3 regions of the Streptomyces sp. NPDC059866 genome follow, and region 2 is predicted to be linked to each of the others. Evidence: riboswitches for the same ligand, from Rfam matches in the RefSeq annotation. Region 2 holds a riboswitch; each other region holds the start of a gene.
What was found. A riboswitch is a leader RNA that binds a small molecule or an ion and turns the genes downstream of it on or off. The one in region 2 is predicted to bind cobalamin.
Positions count from the first base shown of each region.

Region 1: linked by a shared signal. The riboswitch ahead of ACFV7R_RS03990 (gamma-glutamyltransferase family protein) and the one ahead of ACFV7R_RS06775 (FecCD family ABC transporter permease) in region 2 are both predicted to bind cobalamin.
Region 3: linked by a shared signal. The riboswitch ahead of ACFV7R_RS20570 (energy-coupling factor ABC transporter permease) and the one ahead of ACFV7R_RS06775 (FecCD family ABC transporter permease) in region 2 are both predicted to bind cobalamin.

Region 1 covers NZ_JBHWJT010000002.1:380,068-386,500, forward strand. Annotated here, with positions in the region: gene ACFV7R_RS03980 (phytoene desaturase family protein) at 1-637, opposite strand, end outside; gene ACFV7R_RS03985 (inositol monophosphatase family protein) at 746-1,591, opposite strand; gene ACFV7R_RS03990 (gamma-glutamyltransferase family protein) at 1,706-3,532, opposite strand; cobalamin riboswitch at 3,718-3,869, opposite strand; gene ACFV7R_RS03995 (superoxide dismutase) at 4,090-4,731, opposite strand; gene ACFV7R_RS04000 (GNAT family N-acetyltransferase) at 5,113-5,688, shown strand; gene ACFV7R_RS04005 (ABC transporter substrate-binding protein) at 5,833-6,433, shown strand, end outside.
Region 2 covers NZ_JBHWJT010000004.1:56,769-63,201, reverse strand. Annotated here, with positions in the region: gene ACFV7R_RS06795 (ABC transporter substrate-binding protein) at 1-1,212, opposite strand, end outside; gene ACFV7R_RS06790 (protein phosphatase) at 1,478-1,921, shown strand; gene ACFV7R_RS06785 (ABC transporter substrate-binding protein) at 1,926-2,924, opposite strand; gene ACFV7R_RS06780 (ABC transporter ATP-binding protein) at 2,950-3,705, opposite strand; gene ACFV7R_RS06775 (FecCD family ABC transporter permease) at 3,705-4,754, opposite strand; cobalamin riboswitch at 4,799-4,935, opposite strand; gene ACFV7R_RS06770 (DUF397 domain-containing protein) at 5,955-6,188, opposite strand; partial or broken gene ACFV7R_RS06765 (helix-turn-helix domain-containing protein) at 6,170-6,433, opposite strand, start outside.
Region 3 covers NZ_JBHWJT010000012.1:242,342-248,774, reverse strand. Annotated here, with positions in the region: gene scpA (methylmalonyl-CoA mutase) at 1-1,799, shown strand, start outside; gene meaB (methylmalonyl Co-A mutase-associated GTPase MeaB) at 1,796-2,797, shown strand; cobalamin riboswitch at 2,858-3,042, shown strand; gene ACFV7R_RS20570 (energy-coupling factor ABC transporter permease) at 3,072-3,761, shown strand; gene ACFV7R_RS20565 (energy-coupling factor ABC transporter substrate-binding protein) at 3,758-4,102, shown strand; gene cbiQ (cobalt ECF transporter T component CbiQ) at 4,103-4,852, shown strand; gene ACFV7R_RS20555 (energy-coupling factor ABC transporter ATP-binding protein) at 4,849-5,688, shown strand; gene ACFV7R_RS20550 (DUF4142 domain-containing protein) at 5,794-6,433, shown strand, end outside.

The DNA.
Region 1 (6,433 bases), on a different contig from region 2:
CCACGGGCCAGCCGCGGGCGTGCGCGGCGAGCGCGAAGACCAGGCCGATGGCGCCGGTGGCGAGGCCGGTGAGCGGGGCCATCACATGGGCGACGAGACCGGCGAAGAGGGTCTTGGCCCGTTCGTCGCGGAAGCGCCGCATCAGCCAGGTGGACGGAGGAAGCCCGACCAGGCCGAACCGGGCGAGGGTCACCGGGTCGCGGGGCAGCGCGGTGAGCGGCAGGGACATGAAGTCGCGGGCGAGGGTGTCCCAGTGGGGCAGGAAGGGCGCCACCAGCCTGCGGTACGCGCCCGCGTCGCGCGGGCCGAAGGAGGCGGCCGTCTCGCCGACCGACCGGGACAGGACCGCGGCGGTGCCGTCGGTGAAGGGGTGCGCCATGGGCAGCTCGGGGTGGAGCCATTCCAGGCCGTAGCGGTCCAGGGGCAGGGCGCGGAACGCGGGTGAGTTGATGCCGAGCGGGTGCGCCGCCGAGCACGGGTCGTGGCGGAAGCCGGGCAGGGTGAGCTCTGCGGTGCGCGCTCCCCCGCCGATCGTGTCCCGGGCCTCGAAGACGGCCACGGAGAAGCCGCGGCGGGCCAGCTCCACGGCAGCGGTCAGTCCGTTCGGCCCCGCACCCACCACGACCGCATCGAGCATCGACGGCACCTTCGGACCCCTTCGTCAGCCGATGGCCACTGAGGATCAGGATATGCCGGGGTACTGACAGTGCTCGGCGACGGGGTGGCCCCGAGGCCTGCTCCGGGCTCAGACCGACGACGCCAGCAGCCCCGCCACCCGGCGTGCTGTCGCCGCGTCGCGGGCCGCGGTGAACGGCAGGGCGTTGCCGCCCGTGATGCGGAACGGCTCACCCGTGCGGGTCAGGTGGGCGCCGCCCGCCTCCTCGACCAGCAGCAGGCCTGCCGCGTGATCCCAAGCCGCTTCCCACGAGAAGGCCGTGGCGTCCAACTCGCCGCGGGCGACGGCGAGATATTCCAGGCCTGCCGAACCGCAGTCGCGGGGTGCGACGCCGTCCGTCCACAGGCCGAGCAGGGCGCGCTTCTGGTCGTCCGTCGTGTAGTCCGGGTGGGACGTGGCGACCTTGAGGTCCCGTCCGGGTGCGGGCGGGCCGGCGAACAGCCGCTCGCCGTCGAGGAAGGCGCCCTGTCCCCGTACGGCCGTGGCGAGTTGGTCGCGGGCGGGGGCGTATGTCCACGAGGCGAGCACGACGCCGCTCTGCGCGAGCGCGACCAGGGTGCAGAAGCCGTCGTCGCCGTGTACGAACTGGCGGGTGCCGTCGACGGGATCGACGATCCAGACCGGGGCGTCGCCCCGTATCGCCTCGTACGACGCGGGGTTGGCGTGCACCGCCTCCTCGCCGACGACCACGGAGCCGGGCAGGAGCGCGCCGAGCGCCACGGTGAGGTACTGCTCGGCCAGGCGGTCGGCGTCCGTCACCAGGTCGTGCGGGCCGCTCTTCTCGTCGACCTCGTGGGCGGCCAGCTGACGGAAACGCGGCATGATTTCGGCCGCGGCGGCCTTGCGGACCGCCTCCTCCACGTCGGCCGAGTGGCGGGCGAGAAACTCGTCGATGGTTTCGTTGTCTTCGATCATGCCTCCATGAGAGCACGCGCCACTGACAATCCCCACCCTGCGAGTGCACTACGGGTGGAATCGGCATGAACTCCCGATGCTGCACCCCACGGCAAGAAAGGGACATTCGGGACATCACCGGCCCACTGCGTACCCCTGCATCCCCCGCGGATTGGCCGCCGCCGACAGGATGCCGCTCTCCGGATACCGGGCGACCGCGCACAGCCGGCCCTCGGACCAGTCGTCACCGACCGTGACGTCATGGCCGCGCCGCCGCAGCTCCGCCACGACAGCGGGGTCCGTCCGCGCCTCGACGGTGACACTGCCCGGGTACATCCCGCGCGGGTAGAAGGAACCGGGGAAGCTGTCGTTGTGCCAGTTCGGCGCGTCGATCGCGCCCTGGAGATCGAGGCCGCCGCGTACCGGAGCGCGCAGGGCGACCGCCAGGAAGAAGTGGAGCTGCCACTGGTCCTGCTGGTCGCCGCCGGGCGTGCCGAACGCCATGACCGGCGTCCCGTCACGCAGGGCGATGGACGGTGTCAGAGTGGTGCGTGGCCTGCGCCCCGGCGTGAGCGAGTTCGGCAGGCCCTCCTCCAGCCAGGTCATCTGCAACCGGGTGCCGAGCGGGAAGCCCAGTTCGGGCACGACGGGGTTGGACTGCAGCCAGCCGCCGCTGGGCGTGGCGGCGACCATGTTGCCCCAGCGGTCGACGATGTCGAGATGGCAGGTGTCGCCGCGGGTACCGCCGTCGGCGGCGACGTCGGGTTCGCCCGGCACGGGGGCCGTCGGGCTCTTGGCGACGGTCGGCTCCCCGGCTCCCGGCGCGCCGAGGCCCGCGACGCCGGTGGCGGCCCCTCGCGCATGGGCGCACAGCCGCGGGGTGCGCCCTCCCGGGCTCCCCGGCCGCAGCTCGTACGACGCCCTGTCGCCGACGAGCTCACGCCGTGCCGCGTTGTAGACGCCCGACAGCAGCTCCTCGAGCGGCACCTCGGCCGCGTCGCCGTACCAGGCCTCCCGGTCGGCCATGGCGAGTTTGCAGCCCTCGATCAGCAGGTGGACGTAGTCCGCGGAGCCGTACGGGGGCAGTTCGGACGGGAGCAGTGCGAGCTGCTGCAGGAGGACCGGGCCCTGGCTCCAGGGGCCGGCCTTGCACAGGGTCCAGCCGTTCCAGTCGTACGTCACCGGCGCCTCGTAGCTCGCGGACCAGCCGGCGAGGTCGGCGGCCGTGAGCGTGCCGGTGTGGTGCTTACCGCTGGTGTCCAGGGTGGGCCGGTGTGCCTGCCGTACCAGCGCCTCGGCGATGAAACCGGTGCGCCACACCTGCCGTGCCGCCTCGATCTGCCCCTCGCGGTCCCCCGCCCCGGCGACCTCGGCGAGCAGCCGCTGCCAGGTGGCGGCGAGCGCGGGATTGCGCAGCAGCCGGCCGGGCCGGGGCGCCCGGCCGCCCGGAAGATAGACCTCCGCGGACGTGGTCCACTCGGTCTCGAACAGCTCGCGCACGGTCTCGACGGTCTCGCCGACACGCTCCACGGGCGCGTGCCCGTGCTCCGCGTATCCGATGGCGTACTTCAGGACGTCGGCGAGGGACTTGGTGCCGTGGTCGCGGAGCAGGAGCATCCAGGCGTCGAACGCACCGGGGACGGCCGCCGCAAGGGGCCCGGTACCGGGTACGAGATCCAAACCGAGTCCCCTGTAGTGCGCGACCGTCGCTCCGGCCGGCGCCACGCCCTGCCCGCACAGCACCCGCACCTCGCCGCCCGCCGGAGCGAGCAGGATCGGCACCTCACCGGCGGGCCCGTTCAGGTGCGGCTCGACGACATGCAGCACGAAGGCGCCCGCCACGACAGCGTCGTAGGCGTTGCCGCCGTCCTCCAGGACCGCCATCGCCGACTGCGAGGCCAGCCAGTGAGTGGAGGACACCATGCCGAAGGTGCCCTGGAGGGTGGGGCGGGTGGTGAACATACGGCCTCTCACCTCGTTGTTTCCGCGCATCGGCCGGACCGGTCGGCGCTCAGGTCTGTCCTGGGGAGAATGTGGGGAGTTCGGGCCAGAGCTCTCCTCCGCCCGCTCCCCCAGCAGGCTATCGATCGCCATGCGCCCCTTCTTCCCCGCCTCCGGCACGAGGGACGCGTACGTGCGCCTCAGCACAAGGACCGGGTGGCGAAGGCCATCTCCGGGATCGACGCCGAGGACACCACGATCCTGTGTTCGGGATCCGCTCGCCGATCACAGTGGCGGGACCGCGCCGGATGCACACCGGCTTCCTCGTTCCGCCGTCGCCTTTGTCGCCGGACGTCATGGGGACGGGGCCGGCCCGAGGGCACGCCGAGCGGTCGGCCGCCGGGTACGGACGGCAGGGGCGTGTCGACACCGAGATCCTCGTACGGTCCGCCGGTGGATGAGCCACAGAAGGGCTCCCTCAAGTCACGTCCTCGCGGGAGCCCTTCCTTGTGCCGCCTGCAAGTGAAGGGTGAGAAGACGATCACGAGCAGGACATCTGTGTCGACGCGGCTACGGCGTCACGGCGCGAGCAGCAGGCTGTCGCCGCGCTCCTTGGCCGCCGCGTAGCGCTTGGCCACGTCCTGCCAGTTGACGACCTGCCACATGGCCTCGATGAAGTCGACCTTCTGGTTGCGGTACTGCAGGTAGAAGGCGTGCTCCCAGGCGTCGAAGACGAGGATCGGGGTCGAGCCCTGGCCGACGTTGCCCTGGTGGTCGTAGACCTGCTCGACGATCAGGCGCCCGCTGAGCGGCTCGTAGGCGAGGACGCCCCAGCCGGAGCCCTGGGTGGTGGCCGACACCTTGGACAGCTGGGCCTTGAAGTGGGCGAACGAGCCGAAGGACTCGGCGATCGCGTCCGCCAGTTCGCCCACGCCGTCCTTCTCCAGCGGCTCGCCGCCGCCGTCACCGGTCATGTTGTGCCAGTAGATCGAGTGCAGGATGTGCCCGGAGAGGTGAAAGGCCAGGTTCTTCTCCAGGACGTTGATCGACCCCCACACCTCCTTGTCCCGCGCCTCCGCGAGCTGCTCCAGCGTGTCGTTGGCGCCCTTCACGTACGCCGCGTGGTGCTTGTCGTGGTGCAGCTCGATGATCTCGGGGCTGATGACCGGGGCGAGGGCCGCGTAGTCGTACGGGAGCTCCGGGAGCGTGTAAACCGCCATGTCCAACATCCTCCGACCTAATTGCAACTCATGTGCAACTGCACGCTAACAGCAGGAGCAGAGCCATGCCGATCAGGCGTTGGTCCTAGGACCATGAGCCGTGCCACGGAAGGCGCAGAAACCGGCACTCCGGCCTTGGGCATCGTCCGCGACGAACGCCGGCTCCAGCTCCGGCGGATCCAGGATGAGCGCGCAGAACCCAGCAGCCGCAGCACTCGACAGTCCGCGCAGTCCGGGTACACAACACTCGGGAGTTATTGCACACTAGTCGCAATAACTAGTCATCTGCAGAAGGGGTACTGCGTGAGGTCTGACCGGCCCATCGGCTTCCCTGCGGCACGCGGCTCCACACCCGGCACCAACGGCTGCCGCACAGGCGGCCTGACGGCCACGGACATCCGCCTCTGCACCGGTGAGGAGTTGCTGACGCACGCCACCGCGCTGCACTCCGTGTACGTCGACGCCTTCTGCGCCCCGCCCTGGAACGAGGACGAGGAGAAGGCGGTCGAGTTCGTCGGCCGGCTCGCCGGGACCGTGCACCGGCCGGGCTTCACCGCCGCGCTCGCGCCGGCGGGTTCGGCCGTGGCAGGCTTCGCCACGGCCTGGACCACCCGTGCCCCCTTCCCCACGGACCGCTGCTACCCGCAGGCCGCCGCCGGCCTCGGCCCCGAGCGCACCGTGCAGTGGCTGTGCGGCGCCCGCGAGATCGACGAACTCGCCGTCCGCCCCGCCGCCCGGGGCACCGGCCTCGCCGCCGCACTCCTCGATGCCGTCATCGCCGACGCTCCGGAAGGCCGCGCGTGGCTGCTCACTTCGATCCGGGCACCCCGGGCCGTCGCCTTCTACCGCGGCCAGGGCTGGACCCAGGCCACTCATCCCTCTCCACAGGGGTCAGGTATCGCCGTCTTCCTCGGCCCGCACCATCCGGCCCGTAGGACTGCCGGCCTGCCGTTATGACCGCGTACCTCCGCCCGCGTGGTGACAAGACCGCACCGCAGGGCCCGCCGACCGGCGACGGACTGATGCCTGGTGTGCCCGGGTAACCCTCCAATCGCAATTGACATGCAACAACGTTCTACAAGCAACAAGGTTGTGAGGCTCATGACGACCCGTCGAATACGAGGTGCCGCCGTCACGGCGGCGGCGATGGTGGCCGGGGTCGCCGCCTGCTCCGCCCCGAGCAGCGGCGGGAGCGACGGCAAGTCCGCCGACTCCGTCGTGATCGGGGTGGCCTCCGAACCGGACACCCTCAGTCCGCTGCTCGGCTACGGCAAGGACGGCAACTCCAAGATCTTCGAGGGACTGCTCGCCCGGAACGCCGATCTGGAGCTGAGACCCGCCCTGGCGAAGGCGCTCCCCGAGGTCACCGGCGACGGCCTCACCTACACGTACACCCTGCGCGACGGCGTGGAGTTCAGCGACGGTGAGCCCCTGACCCCGGCCGACGTCGTCTTCACGTACAAGACGATCCTCGACGCGAAGACGAACAACACCTCGCGGAGCGAGCTCGACGCCATCAAGGACGTCCGGGCGAGCGGTGACGACAAGGTCGTCTTCACGCTCAAGTACCCGTACGCGCCGTTCGCCGGGCGCACGGTGCTGCCCATCGTCCCCGAGCATGTCGCCGGCGAGCAGGACCCCAACACCGGTTCCTTCAACACCGAACCGGTCGGCACCGGACCGTACGTCCTCGCGAACTGGA
Region 2 (6,433 bases):
CGCGTCCCAGGACGACTTGATGGTCGGCAGACAGTCGACGATCCAGCTGACGTTCACCGCGAGGATCTCGACCTTCAGCCCGCTGACCCCGGCCTGCTTCAGCAGGGCCCTGGCCTTGTCGGGGTCGTGGTCGTAGACGGTCTTCGCGCGCCGGTACGCCGGGTTGCTCTCGTCGAGGAACGACGACGACGGCTTCCCGTGCCCCTTGAGGGCCACCTCCACCATCTTCTCGGTGTCGATGGCGTAGTGCAGCGCCTGCCGCACCCGTACGTCGTCGAACGGCTTGTGCCGTGTGTTGAACATCAGGAACAGGTTGTTCATCCCGGCCCCGCCGGCCACCGTCAGCCCGCTGTTCTCCAGCCGGCCGATGTTGGCGTACGGGATGTTGTCCGCGATCTGCGCGCCCGCGCTCGAGCCGGAGATCCTCGCGACGCGCGGAGCGGCGTCGACGATCGTCAGCCAGTTCATCTTCCTGAAGGCGGGCGGGCGCGGACCGTTGTAGCCGTCGAACGCCTCGAAGGTGGTGTTGGACTTCGGGTGGTGCGCGGTCTGCCGGTACGGCCCCGAACCCACCGCCAGCCCCTTGATCGCCTCGTCCCAGGCGCCGGGCCGGGAGAAGACGTGCTTCGGCATGATCTTCGCGAGGGTGAGCCGGGACACGCCCTCCGGGAAGGGGAACTTCAGGACCAGCTCCACGTTCTGCGCGTCGATCTTCCGCACGTCCTTCAGCCAGGGCTCGAAGAACCCCTTGGCCAGGGTCTGGGTGTCCGGGTCGAGGATCCGGTCGAAGACGAAGACCACGTCGTCGGCGGTGACCGGCCTGCCGTCGTGGAACTTCGCGCCCGCCCGCAGGGTGAACTTCCAGGACGTGCCGGTCAGGTCCGCGGGCATCCGGGTCGCCAGGGCCGGATACGGCTCACGCGAGATCGGGTCGGTGTCGAGCAGCCCCTCGTAGATGTGGTTGTTGCCGGCCATGCAGAACGCGGACGCGGTCTGCGTCGGATCCCAGCTGCCGTCGTTCCCGTAGCCGATGACCGCCGTGAGCGTCCGGTTCGCGCCCTCGCCCCCGTCGCCGGTGTCATTGGTGGACTCCGGGCCGGCCGAACACGCGGACAGTGACGCGGAGACCGCGGCGGCGGCACCGAGAACGCCGGTGTACTTCAGGAACGAGCGGCGGTGCAGCGCCGGAACGTCGTGGGTCACGTCGCGCACGGGTCCTCCGGGAGGGGTGGGGGAGGCGGTCGGATGATTCTGACTATTCGGACGATCAGGAGATACGACGTCCTACGTCCGGTCACGCGACCATAGGAGCGGCCGTGAGGGCGGTCAAGGGATCACACACGAATGGCGTATCCGCCAGAGGTCACACCAATGGCGGTATGAAACGGCGGGAGTTGATGCAGGTGAGTGCACGGGCGGCCTGACCGACCCCCTGGAGAATGACCCCGTGAACACTGATCCCTTGGAGACCGATCCGGTGGAGACGCAGGAGCTGTGGGACGAGCAGGCGGCGGGCGTACTCCGGCTGCCGTCGGGGCGACTGGTGCGGGGACGCGGTCTGCGGCGTCCCCTCGCACCAGGGCCGCCCAGCCCGTCGTACGGCCTCTACCTGCTCGGCAAGCGGCCCCCCGCCGTCCCCTGGGACTCCCGCTGGGTCCGCTGGCCCGACTTCCGCCTCCCGGCGGACCGCGCCGACGCTCGCGCGGCCCTCGCCGAGGCCTGGGAACGCGCCGCCCGCGAGCGGGTCGAGATCGCCTGCGGCGGCGGCCGCGGACGCACCGGCACGGCCCTGGCCTGCCTGGCCGTCCTGGACGGCGTACCGGCCGAGGAGGCGGTGGCGTACGTCCGCGCGCACTATGACCGGCGGGCGGTGGAGACGTGGTGGCAGCGGCGGTATGTGCGGGGCTTCGCTACCGGGTGAGGATTTACCCCCGGCCTTCCCTGAGGTACGCCCCGAGGCGTTCGATCGCCGACGGGTTCCGCGGGCTCTCCACGAGGTCGACGTAGTCCAGCGTGAAGATCCGCCGGTGCTTGACGGCCGACACGTTCCGCAACGGGGCGTACGACAGCAGGAACCGCTTCTTCTGCTCGGCGCTGACGTCCCCGTAGTCGCAGATGACGATCACGTCGGGGTTGCGTTCGACGACCGTTTCCCAGCCGACCGTCGTCCACGAGTCCTCGAGGTCGTGCATGACGTTGACGCCGCCCGCCTTGCCGATGATCTGGTCGGGTGCGGCGTAGCGGCCGGAGGTGAAGGGCTGGTCCTCGCCGCTGTCGTAGAGGAACACCTTGGGACGGTCGGCGCCCTTGGGGGCCTTCGCCTCGACGTCGGCCACCTGCTTCTGGAAGCCGGCGATCAGCTCGGCGGCCCGGTCCTCGACGCCGAAGAGCCTGCCCAGGTTCGTCAGGTCCGTGTACAGGGCCTCGAGCGGCGGCATGATGCCGCGGGAGGTGTCCGTGCGGCCGTTGCGGCAGGACTCGGTGAGGATGTACGAGGAGATGCCGAGCCCCCGCAACGCGTCCGGGGTGAAGCCCGCGTCCTCACGGAACCCGTAGTTCCACCCGGCGAAGACCAGGTCCGCGCGGGCGTCCAGGACGTTCTCCTTCGTCACCTGGTCCTTCGACAGCCACGGCACCTTGTCGTAGCCGTCCTTCCACGGCACCCCGTCCAGGTCGCCCTTGTCGTCGGGCATGACGAACCCCGCCATCCGGTCCTCCAGGCCGAGCGCGAACATCAGCTCGGTGATCCCGACGTCGTTGGTGACCACACGGCTCGGGACCTTGTCGTAGGTGACCTTCTTGCCGCAGTTGGTGAGGGTGACGGACGTCGTGGCCTTCGCGTCGGACGACGTGTCGACCTGCGCGCCGCAGCCGGCGGTGACGAGAGCGGCGACGGAGAGCACGGCAGCAACTGGCTTGCGCATACGAGGGTTTCCTTAGCGAGTCGGCTTAAAGCAGGTCGAACAGCAACTGCACGGCGCCGGTCTCCGGATGCCGTACGGGATGGGCCCGCACCCCGAACACCTCGGCGAGCAGCTCCGGTCGGAGCACGTCGTGCGGCGGCCCGGAGGCCACGACCCGGCCCCCCTCCACGACGTACAGCAGATCGCAGTGCGCGGCGGCGAGGTTGAGATCGTGCAGCGCGGCCAGCACGGTCAGCCCGCTGGCGCGGACGAGCGAAAGGACGTCCAACTGGTGGGCGATGTCGAGGTGGTTGGTGGGTTCGTCCAGCACCAGCACCCGGGGGCGCTGCGCCAGCGCCCGCGCGATCAGCACCCGCTGCTTCTCACCCCCGGACAGGGCGAGGAACCCACGCTCGGCGAGATGCCCGACGCCCGTCCGCTCCATGGCCTCGGCGCAGACCGCTCCGTCCTCGGCGGCGGTACGCCCCCGGTGCGGCAGCCGCCCCATCCGCACCACCTCGGCCACGGTGAAGTCGAACTCGGCCGACGACTCCTGCGGCAACGCGGCCAGCCGCCGCGCAACGCCCCGCGGATCCAGGGCGTGCACGTCGTCGCCGTCCAGCCGTACGACCCCGGCGGCCGGCCGAAGCGCCCGGTACACGCACCGCAACAGGGTTGACTTCCCACTGCCGTTGGGCCCGATCAGCCCCACGAACGCCCCGCTGTCCACAGCGAGCCGGACGTCCTCCACCAGCCGCACCCCGGCGGCCTCGACCGACACGCCCTCCACATCGAGCCGCATCAACGCCCCCCGAACGCGTAACCGCCCCGCCGCATCAGCAGCAGGAACGCCGGCACACCCACCACCGCCGTGATCACCCCGACCGGCAGCTCGACCGGCGCGAACAGCAGCCGCGACAGCACGTCCGCCCACACCAGCAGCACCGCCCCGGCGAGCGGAGCAACAGCCAGCACCCGCCGGTGATCGGCGCCGACCAGCATCCGTACGACATGCGGCACCATCAGCCCCACGAAGCCGATCGCCCCGCTCACCGCGACGACGGTCCCCGTCACGGCCGCCGTCACCAGGAACAACTCCCGCCGCAACCGCTCGGGCGGCACTCCCAGCGCCGCGGACGTCTCATCCCCCATCGCCAGCGCGTTCAACGCCTCGGCGCGCAGCCGCAGCCACGCCCACCCGGCCACCACGGTCACCGCGACGATCGGCACCCGCGCCCAGGTCGCCCCGCCCAGGCTCCCGAGCAGCCACATCATCGCCGACCGGGCGGCTTCGCCCCGGGCAGCGCCGAACACCATCACCGTGGTGAGCGCCTCGAATCCGTACGCCATCGCCGTCCCCGTCAGAATCAGCCGCAGCGGCGTCAGCCCGTGCGCCGACCGGGCGACGGCGTACACGATCGCCATGGCGGCGAGCGCGGACCCGAACGCGGACACGGACAGCGCCCACACCCCGAGCCCGGCGAACGCCCCCAGCAGGATCACGGCGTTGGCACCGACAGCGGCCCCGGACGAGATCCCCAACACGAACGGATCGGCGAGCGCATTCCGCACCATCGCCTGCACAGCGACCCCGACGGTGGCGAGCCCCGCTCCGACGACAGCCGCGAGCACGACGCGCGACAGCCGGATCTCCCAGACGATGGTGTACGCCGCCACGTCCCCGGCGCCGATGGCTCCGCCGGTGAAACCGGCCCCGAGGAACCGGAAGACGTCTTCCCAGCCGACCCCGGCGGCCCCCAGCCCCACCCCGCACACGAGCGACCCGAGCAGGAGGAACCCGAGCACGACAACCAACAGGGAAACGGGTATCCGGCCTGGATGTCGGCGCACGGCGGCGGTCCTTCGCCTCGGCTCGCAGTCCACGGCGAGCGATCAACGGATGGCACACCGCCCACGGGTAATCGGGCTCGCACGTGGACTGTCGGGTCCTCGCACACACCGTTGCGGGTCAGCGCCGGACTCTCACCGGACTTCCCCCGCGGGAGGCGCCGTGAGCGTAGCAGCCGGCGAAGGTGACCGCCCAGGGGCCGACTGGGGAGGGCGTACCTGACGAGGTGACCGTCGGGGCCGCCCGCTTCTTGGCCAGTGTCGTGCTTCCACGGCCCGAGTAAAGGGCGCTGCGTTCCGCTGCGCTCCACTCCGCGTCGGCTGCGCCGATGGCCCTGCGGGCCACCCTTGACTCGGTCCGTTCCAGCACGGGTGAGAAGCGGGCGAGCGGCCCGGAAAGGCGGGTGGCCGAGGCCTGTTTGCGGGTGGGGTCGGCTGCGTCGGCGTCCGGGGTTGGCGGGCGCGGTCGCGCCTCGCATGCACGCCGGGCGGGCTTGGCGGCTTGCGGGTGGTGGGGGTGGGCGCGTCGACGGGGTGGCGGCACGCCGGGTCGGCTCAGCGGCATCCGGCCGGTGGGGGGGCGGAGGTGGGGGCGGGTGCGACAGATGGGTGGCGGCAGGCCGGGCCGGTTCGGCGGCCGCAGCGCCGGGGCGGCGGTGGCCCGCCCTCGGATCGCTCCGGTCGCGGGCGAGGAGCAGTGCTTGGAGGATCTGTGCCACCCAGCGGGCGAAAAGGCCCGGGTCGTGGGTGCCTGCTTGTGGCACAGATCCTCCAATCACCTGCAGGAGTGGGGTTGGTGAGGCTCGTGTGGCGTGAGGGGACTTGGGGGCCCGGCCCACCGGCCGTGGGGGTGTCCGTCCCCGCCACCAGCTCACCGCAAGCCGCTGAGCCGACCCGGCGTGCCACCACCCCGCTGACACGCCCACCCCGCCACCCACCGACCGCAAGCCGCCAAACCCACCCGGCCTCCCCGCCGCGCCGACGCGCCCACCCCCACCACCCGCAGGCCGCCAAGCCCGCCCGGCGTGCATGCGAGGCGCGACCGCGCCCGCCGACCCCGGACGCCGACGCAGCCGACGGAGGCGGCCGCCTGCCTCGGCCACCCGCCTTTCCGGGCCGCTCGCTCGCTTCTCACCCGTGCTGGAGCGAGGCGAGTCAAGGGTCGGCCGCAGGCCGATCGGCGCAGCCGACGCGCAGCGCCCTTTACTCGGCTCGTGGAAGCACGACACTGGCAAAGAAGCGGGCGGCCCCGACGGTGCCGACGAACGCCGTCCACGCGGCCGACCCGATCACGACCACCGGACCGTGCGGCACCTTGCTGTCCCGGACGGGGACAACGCCGGGGACTCCGTCGGCGACCTCGACGCAGCTGCCGCCTTCGCCGTTGCTGTAGGTGCTCTTGCGCCAGTAGGCGTTGCTCAGGTCGTACTCGCGCATCGTCTGTGATCCTCAGCCGCCGACTCGATCAGGGCGAGGGACGCCTCCGGCGACAAAGCGGCGCCCCTGAGCAGATCGTATGCTCGCTGTGCCCGCTTCACCACCGCCGGATCGTCGAGCAGCGTTCCCGAAAACGCCGTCTCTGTATATGCAGTTGGCGGTGCGTCGTCGAACTCCATGAGCTGCAACATGCCTGCCATGGAGGCGCACGCCCCTGCCGCGTAGGGCAGCACCATGACCAGTAC
Region 3 (6,433 bases), on a different contig from region 2:
ACAGCGACCACCCGCGGGTGACCGGTGACGTCGGCATGGCGGGCGTGGCGATCGACTCGATCTACGACATGCGGCAGCTCTTCGACGGCATCCCGCTGGACAGGATGACCGTGTCGATGACGATGAACGGCGCCGTGCTGCCGGTGCTCGCGCTGTACATCGTGGCGGCGGAGGAACAGGGCGTACCGCCCGAGAAGCTGGCCGGGACCATCCAGAACGACATCCTCAAGGAGTTCATGGTCCGCAACACGTACATCTATCCGCCGAAGCCGTCGATGCGGATCATCTCCGACATCTTCGCCTTCACCTCGCAGCGGATGCCCCGCTACAACTCCATCTCCATCTCCGGCTACCACATCCAGGAGGCCGGCGCGACGGCCGACCTGGAGCTGGCGTACACCCTCGCCGACGGCGTGGAGTACCTCCGGGCCGGGCGGGAGGCCGGGCTGGACGTGGACGCGTTCGCGCCGCGGCTGTCCTTCTTCTGGGCGATCGGCATGAACTTCTTCATGGAGATCGCCAAGCTGCGGGCGGCCCGCCTGCTGTGGGCGAAGCTGGTGAAGCAGTTCGACCCGAAGAACGCCAAGTCCCTGTCCCTGCGCACCCATTCGCAGACCTCCGGCTGGTCGCTGACCGCACAGGACGTGTTCAACAACGTGACCCGCACGTGCGTGGAGGCGATGGCCGCCACCCAGGGCCACACCCAGTCGCTGCACACCAACGCCCTCGACGAGGCCCTCGCCCTGCCCACCGACTTCTCCGCGCGGATCGCCCGCAACACCCAGCTGCTGATCCAGCAGGAGTCGGGCACGACCCGGGTGATCGACCCCTGGGGCGGCAGCGCCTACGTCGAGAAGCTGACGTACGACCTGGCCCGCCGCGCCTGGCAGCACATCCAGGAGGTCGAGCAGGCGGGCGGCATGGCGCAGGCCATCGACGCGGGCATTCCGAAGCTGCGCGTGGAGGAGGCGGCGGCGCGCACCCAGGCCCGGATCGACTCCGGGCGGCAGCCGGTGATCGGCGTGAACAAGTACCGGGTGGACACCGACGAGCAGATCGAGGTCCTCAAGGTCGACAACTCCTCCGTGCGCGCCCAGCAGATCGAGAAGCTGCGGCGGCTGCGCGAGGAGCGCGACGAGACCGCCTGCCGGGACGCGCTGGACGCGCTGACCCGGGCCGCGGGCGGTGACGGCAACCTGCTGGAACTGGCGGTGCACGCGGCCCGCGCCAAGGCGACCGTCGGGGAGATCTCCGACGCCCTGGAGAAGGTGTACGGACGGCACGCGAGCCAGATCCGTACGATCTCCGGCGTGTACCGCAACGAAACCGGCGAGTCCCCGTCCGTCGACCGCACCCGCGCGCTCGTGGACTCCTTCGAGGAGGCCGAGGGCCGTCGTCCGCGCATCCTGGTCGCCAAGATGGGCCAGGACGGCCACGACCGCGGCCAGAAGGTGATCGCCACCGGGTTCGCCGACCTCGGTTTCGACGTGGACGTCGGCCCGCTGTTCCAGACGCCCGCCGAGGTCGCCCGGCAGGCGGTGGAGGCGGACGTGCACATCGTGGGCGTCTCCTCGCTGGCCGCCGGCCACCTCACGCTCGTACCGGCGCTGCGCGAGGAGCTGGCGGCTGAGGGGCGCGAGGACATCATGATCGTGGTGGGCGGAGTGATCCCGCCGCAGGACGTGCCGACCCTGCTGGAGATGGGCGCGGCGGCCGTGTTCCCGCCGGGGACGGTGATCCCGGACGCGGCATACGACCTTCTGCAGCGGCTGGCAGCCGGCCTCGGACACGAGCTGTGATCGATCTCGACGCATATGTGAAGGGTGTGCTCGACGGGAAGCGGGCGATGGTGGCCCGGGCCATCACCCTCGTCGAGTCCACCCGTCCCCAGCACCGGGCACTGGCGCAGGAGTTGCTGACCGAGCTGCTGCCGCACAGCGGGAAGGCACGGCGGATCGGGGTCAGCGGGGTGCCCGGCGTGGGCAAGTCGACGTTCATCGACGCGTTCGGCACGCTGCTCACCTCGCTCGGCCACCGGGTCGCCGTGCTCGCCGTCGACCCGTCGTCGACCCGTACGGGCGGCTCGATCCTGGGCGACAAGACGCGGATGGAGCGCCTGGCGGTCGACCCGGCGGCGTTCGTCCGGCCCTCCCCCACCGCCGGCACGCTCGGCGGCGTCGCCAAGGCGACCCGTGAGTCGATCGTGGTGATGGAGGCCGCGGGCTACGACGTGGTGCTGGTGGAGACGGTCGGCGTCGGCCAGTCGGAGACCGCGGTGGCCGACATGGTCGACTCCTTCCTGCTGCTGACCCTGGCCCGCACCGGCGACCAGCTGCAGGGCATCAAGAAGGGCGTCCTGGAGCTGGCGGACGTGATCGCCGTGAACAAGGCGGACGGCCCGCACGAGCGCGACGCCCGCGCCGCGGCACGGGAGTTGTCGGGCGCCCTGCGTCTCATGCACGGCAAGGACGCCGCCTGGACCCCGCCCGTCCTGCACTGCAGTGCCCGTGAGTCGACCGGCCTGGACACCGTGTGGGAGCGCCTGGAGCAGCACCGCACCCTCCTGGACTCCACCGGCCGGCTCGCCGCCAAGCGCCGCGACCAGCAGGTCGACTGGACCTGGAGCATGGTCCGCGACGAACTGCTGGGCCGCCTGCACGCGGACCCGGCGGTACGGGCCCTCGCACCGGAACTCGAACAGCAGGTCAGGGACGGGCAGTTGACGGCCACGCTCGCGGCGGAACGGCTGCTCGACGCCTTCGGGGGAGCCGGCGACGGCGCGTCCCGCGGGGCGTGAGCGGGCGTCCGCCGCCCGCACGCCTCCCGGGGTGCGCTTGTCTCCACCCCTGACCGGGCACTACTGTCACCACGCCTTGGTGCACGGGAAATCCGGTGAAACACCGGTGCGGCCCTCGCCACTGTGATCGGGAAGTCCGGCTCCGGCCCTCACGGGCAGCCACTGGGTCCTTGTGACCCGGGAAGGCGGAGCACGGGCGGTGGTACCCGTCAGCCAGGAGACCGGCCAAGGCACGTCAACCATCCACGAGGTGCTGGAGAGGGTCTGCTGAGCCATGCACATAGCCGAGGGTTTTCTGCCTCCTGCGCACGCGGTCGCCTGGGGCGCCGCGTCCGCGCCGTTCGTCGTCCACGGAGTCCGGTCACTCACCCGTGAGGTCAGGGAGCACCCCGAGAGCACACTGCTCCTCGGCGCCTCCGGAGCCTTCACCTTCGTCCTGTCGGCCCTGAAACTGCCCTCGGTGACCGGGAGTTGCTCCCATCCCACCGGCACCGGGCTGGGCGCGATCCTGTTCCGGCCGCCGGTCATGGCGGTACTGGGCACCATCACCCTGCTCTTCCAGGCGCTGCTGCTCGCGCACGGCGGCCTGACCACGCTGGGCGCCAACGTCTTCTCCATGGCGATCGTCGGGCCGTGGGCCGGGTACGGGGTGTACCGGCTGCTGCGCCGGTACGACGTGCCGCTGATGGTCGCCGTCTTCTGCGGCGCGTTCGTCGCCGACCTGTCCACCTACTGCGTCACCAGCGTGCAGCTGGCGCTCGCCTTCCCCGACCCGGGCAGCGGATTCCTGGGCGCGCTCGGCAAGTTCGGCTCCATCTTCGCCGTCACCCAGATCCCGCTCGCGGTGAGCGAGGGGCTGCTCACGGTGCTGGTGATGCGTCTGCTGGTGCAGTCGAGCCGGGGTGAGCTGACCCGGCTCGGGGTGCTCCTGGCCGGCAACAAGACGGAGGCGGTGGCCCGATGAGCCGGAACGCGAAGATCAACTCCCTGCTGCTGCTCCTCGTGGCCGCGCTCGCGGTGCTGCCGCTGGCCCTCGGGCTCGGCGACGACGAGGAGGAGCCGTTCACGGGCGCCGACGGGCAGGCGGAGAAGGCCATCACCGAGATCGAGCCGGACTACGAGCCCTGGTTCTCGCCCCTGTACGAGCCGCCTTCCGGCGAGATCGAGTCGGCGTTGTTCTCGCTGCAGGCGGCCATCGGCGCGGGTGTCCTCGCCTACTACTTCGGGCTGCGGCGCGGGCGTCGGCAGGGCGAGAAGCGGGCGCTGGAGCGGCAGGGCGCCGACGGCGCCGACGAGCGGGTCTGAGTGCTGCCGATCGACGCGGCGGCGCACAGCAGTCGCTGGCGCCGCCGCCACCCCGTGGACAAGGCCGTGCTCGGGCTTGGACTCACCCTGCTCTCGATCTCGCTGCCGCCCTGGCCGGGTGCCGCCCTGGTCCTGGTGACGGCGCTCGTGGCGCTGCTCGGTCCGGCGGGCGTGCCCCGGCGCCGCCTGTGGCGGGCGTACCGGGTGCCGCTGGGCTTCTGCGTGACCGGAGCGGCCACCCTGCTCGTGCAGGTCGGCGGCCCGGGCGGGTTCGTGTCCCTGGCCGACGAGGGCCCGGTGCGCGCCGGGGAACTGCTGCTGCGCACCTCGGCCGCCTCGCTCGGCGTGCTGCTGTTCGCGTTCACCACCCCGATGTCCGATCTGCTGCCGCGGCTGGTGAAGGCCGGGGTGCCGGCGCCGGTCGTCGACGTGGCGCTGGTGACGTACCGCATGAGCTTCCTGCTGCTCGACTCCGTGCGCCGGATCCGGGACGCGCAGGCCGCCCGGCTCGGCCACACCACGCGGGCCGCGACCTGGCGTTCCCTGGCCGGGCTCGGCGCGACCGCCTTCGTCCGGGCCTTCGACCGGGCGGCGCGGCTGCAGACCGGGCTGGCCGGACGCGGCTACGACGGCACCCTGCGCGTCCTGGTGCCCGAGGCCCGCATCTCCGTCCGCTTCACGGCCGCGAGCACCGCCCTGCTGGCGGCGCTGGCCGCCCTCACCTTCGTACTGGAAAGGCCGCTGTCATGAGCGAGCCCGCGCTCGTCGCCCTGCGGGGCGCCTCCTTCGCCTACGAGGAGGGCCCCGTCGTGCTCGACGGCCTCGACTTCGCGATCCCCGAGGGGCGGGCGCTGGCCCTGCTCGGGCGCAACGGCAGCGGCAAGACCACGCTGATGCGGCTGCTCAGCGGCGGACTGCGGCCGCACACCGGGCAGTTGACGGTTCAGGGCCGGCCGGTGTCGTACGACCGGAAGGGCCTGACCCGGTTGCGGACCACCGTCCAGCTGGTGGTGCAGGACCCGGACGACCAGCTGTTCGCCGCGTCCGTCGCGCAGGACGTGTCCTTCGGGCCGCTGAACCTGGGGCTGCCCGACGCCGAGGTGCGCTCCCGCGTCGCCGAGGCGCTCGACGCCCTGGACATCGCCGGGCTGGCCGACCGGCCCACGCACCTGCTCTCGTACGGGCAGCGCAAACGGACCGCGATCGCCGGTGCCGTCGCCATGCGCCCGCGGGTGCTGATCCTCGACGAGCCGACCGCCGGGCTCGACCCGGACGGCCAGGAACGGCTGCTCGCCACCCTCGACGCCCTCCGCGAGAGCGGCACGACCGTGGTGATGGCGACCCATGACGTGGACCTGGCCCTGCGCTGGGCGGACGACGCGGCCCTGCTCACCCCGTCCGGCGTCCGCACCGGACCCGCGCCCGCGACCCTGGCCCGCACGGACCTCCTCCGGCAGGCCGGGCTGCGGCTGCCGTGGGGCGTCGCGGCAGCGGAACTGCTGCGGGCGCAGGGGCTGTTGGGCGAGAGTGCGGCCGGTCCGCGGACGGCGGAGGAGCTGGCCGCCGTGACGGCGACCGCCTTGTGATGCATGCCATACCGCGCACAGCAGTTTTTTACCCGGCTCGATGATTGCCGGGCGCCTGAGATCCGTACCTCTTGGCGTCCGGAGCCGTTCGCACCAGGAGGCAGAATGCGCCTGACGCGCAGCATGGTCGGAACCGTCTTCGTGGGCGGCGCGCTGACCCTGACCATCGCCGCCCTCGCCTACCCCGCCATGCTCGGGATCGAGAACACGTCGAGTGCCCAGGACCGCATCATCGCCAACACCCCGTACGGGCCGCTCACCGAGGCCGACCGCGACTTCGTCGTCAAGGTGCGGGCGGCCGGGCTGTGGGAGTACCCGCTCGGGATGATGGCGATGGAGCGCGGCACCACGCCGGAGATGAAGGAGGCCGGCGAGCACCTGGTCGCCGGGCACGCCCGGCTCGACGCGACCTGCCGCAAGATCGCTCCCGAACTCGGCATCACGCTGCCCAACCAGCCCTCCCCGCAGCAGGAACAGTTCGTGGCGACCGCGGACGCGGAGCGCGGCAAGCAGTTCGACACCACCGCGGTGAACATCATGCGCACCGCGCACGGGGGGATCTTCCCGGTCGTCGCCAAGATCCGCGCCAGCACCAAGAACACGCTGGTCCGGGCGCTCGCCGACCAAACCAACGACACCGTGCTCGACCACATCACGGTTCTGGAGAAGACCGAGATGGTCAACTTCGACCAGGTGAACTTCCAGCAGACCAACCCGCCGAAGATGCCCAGGGAACAGGTCACCC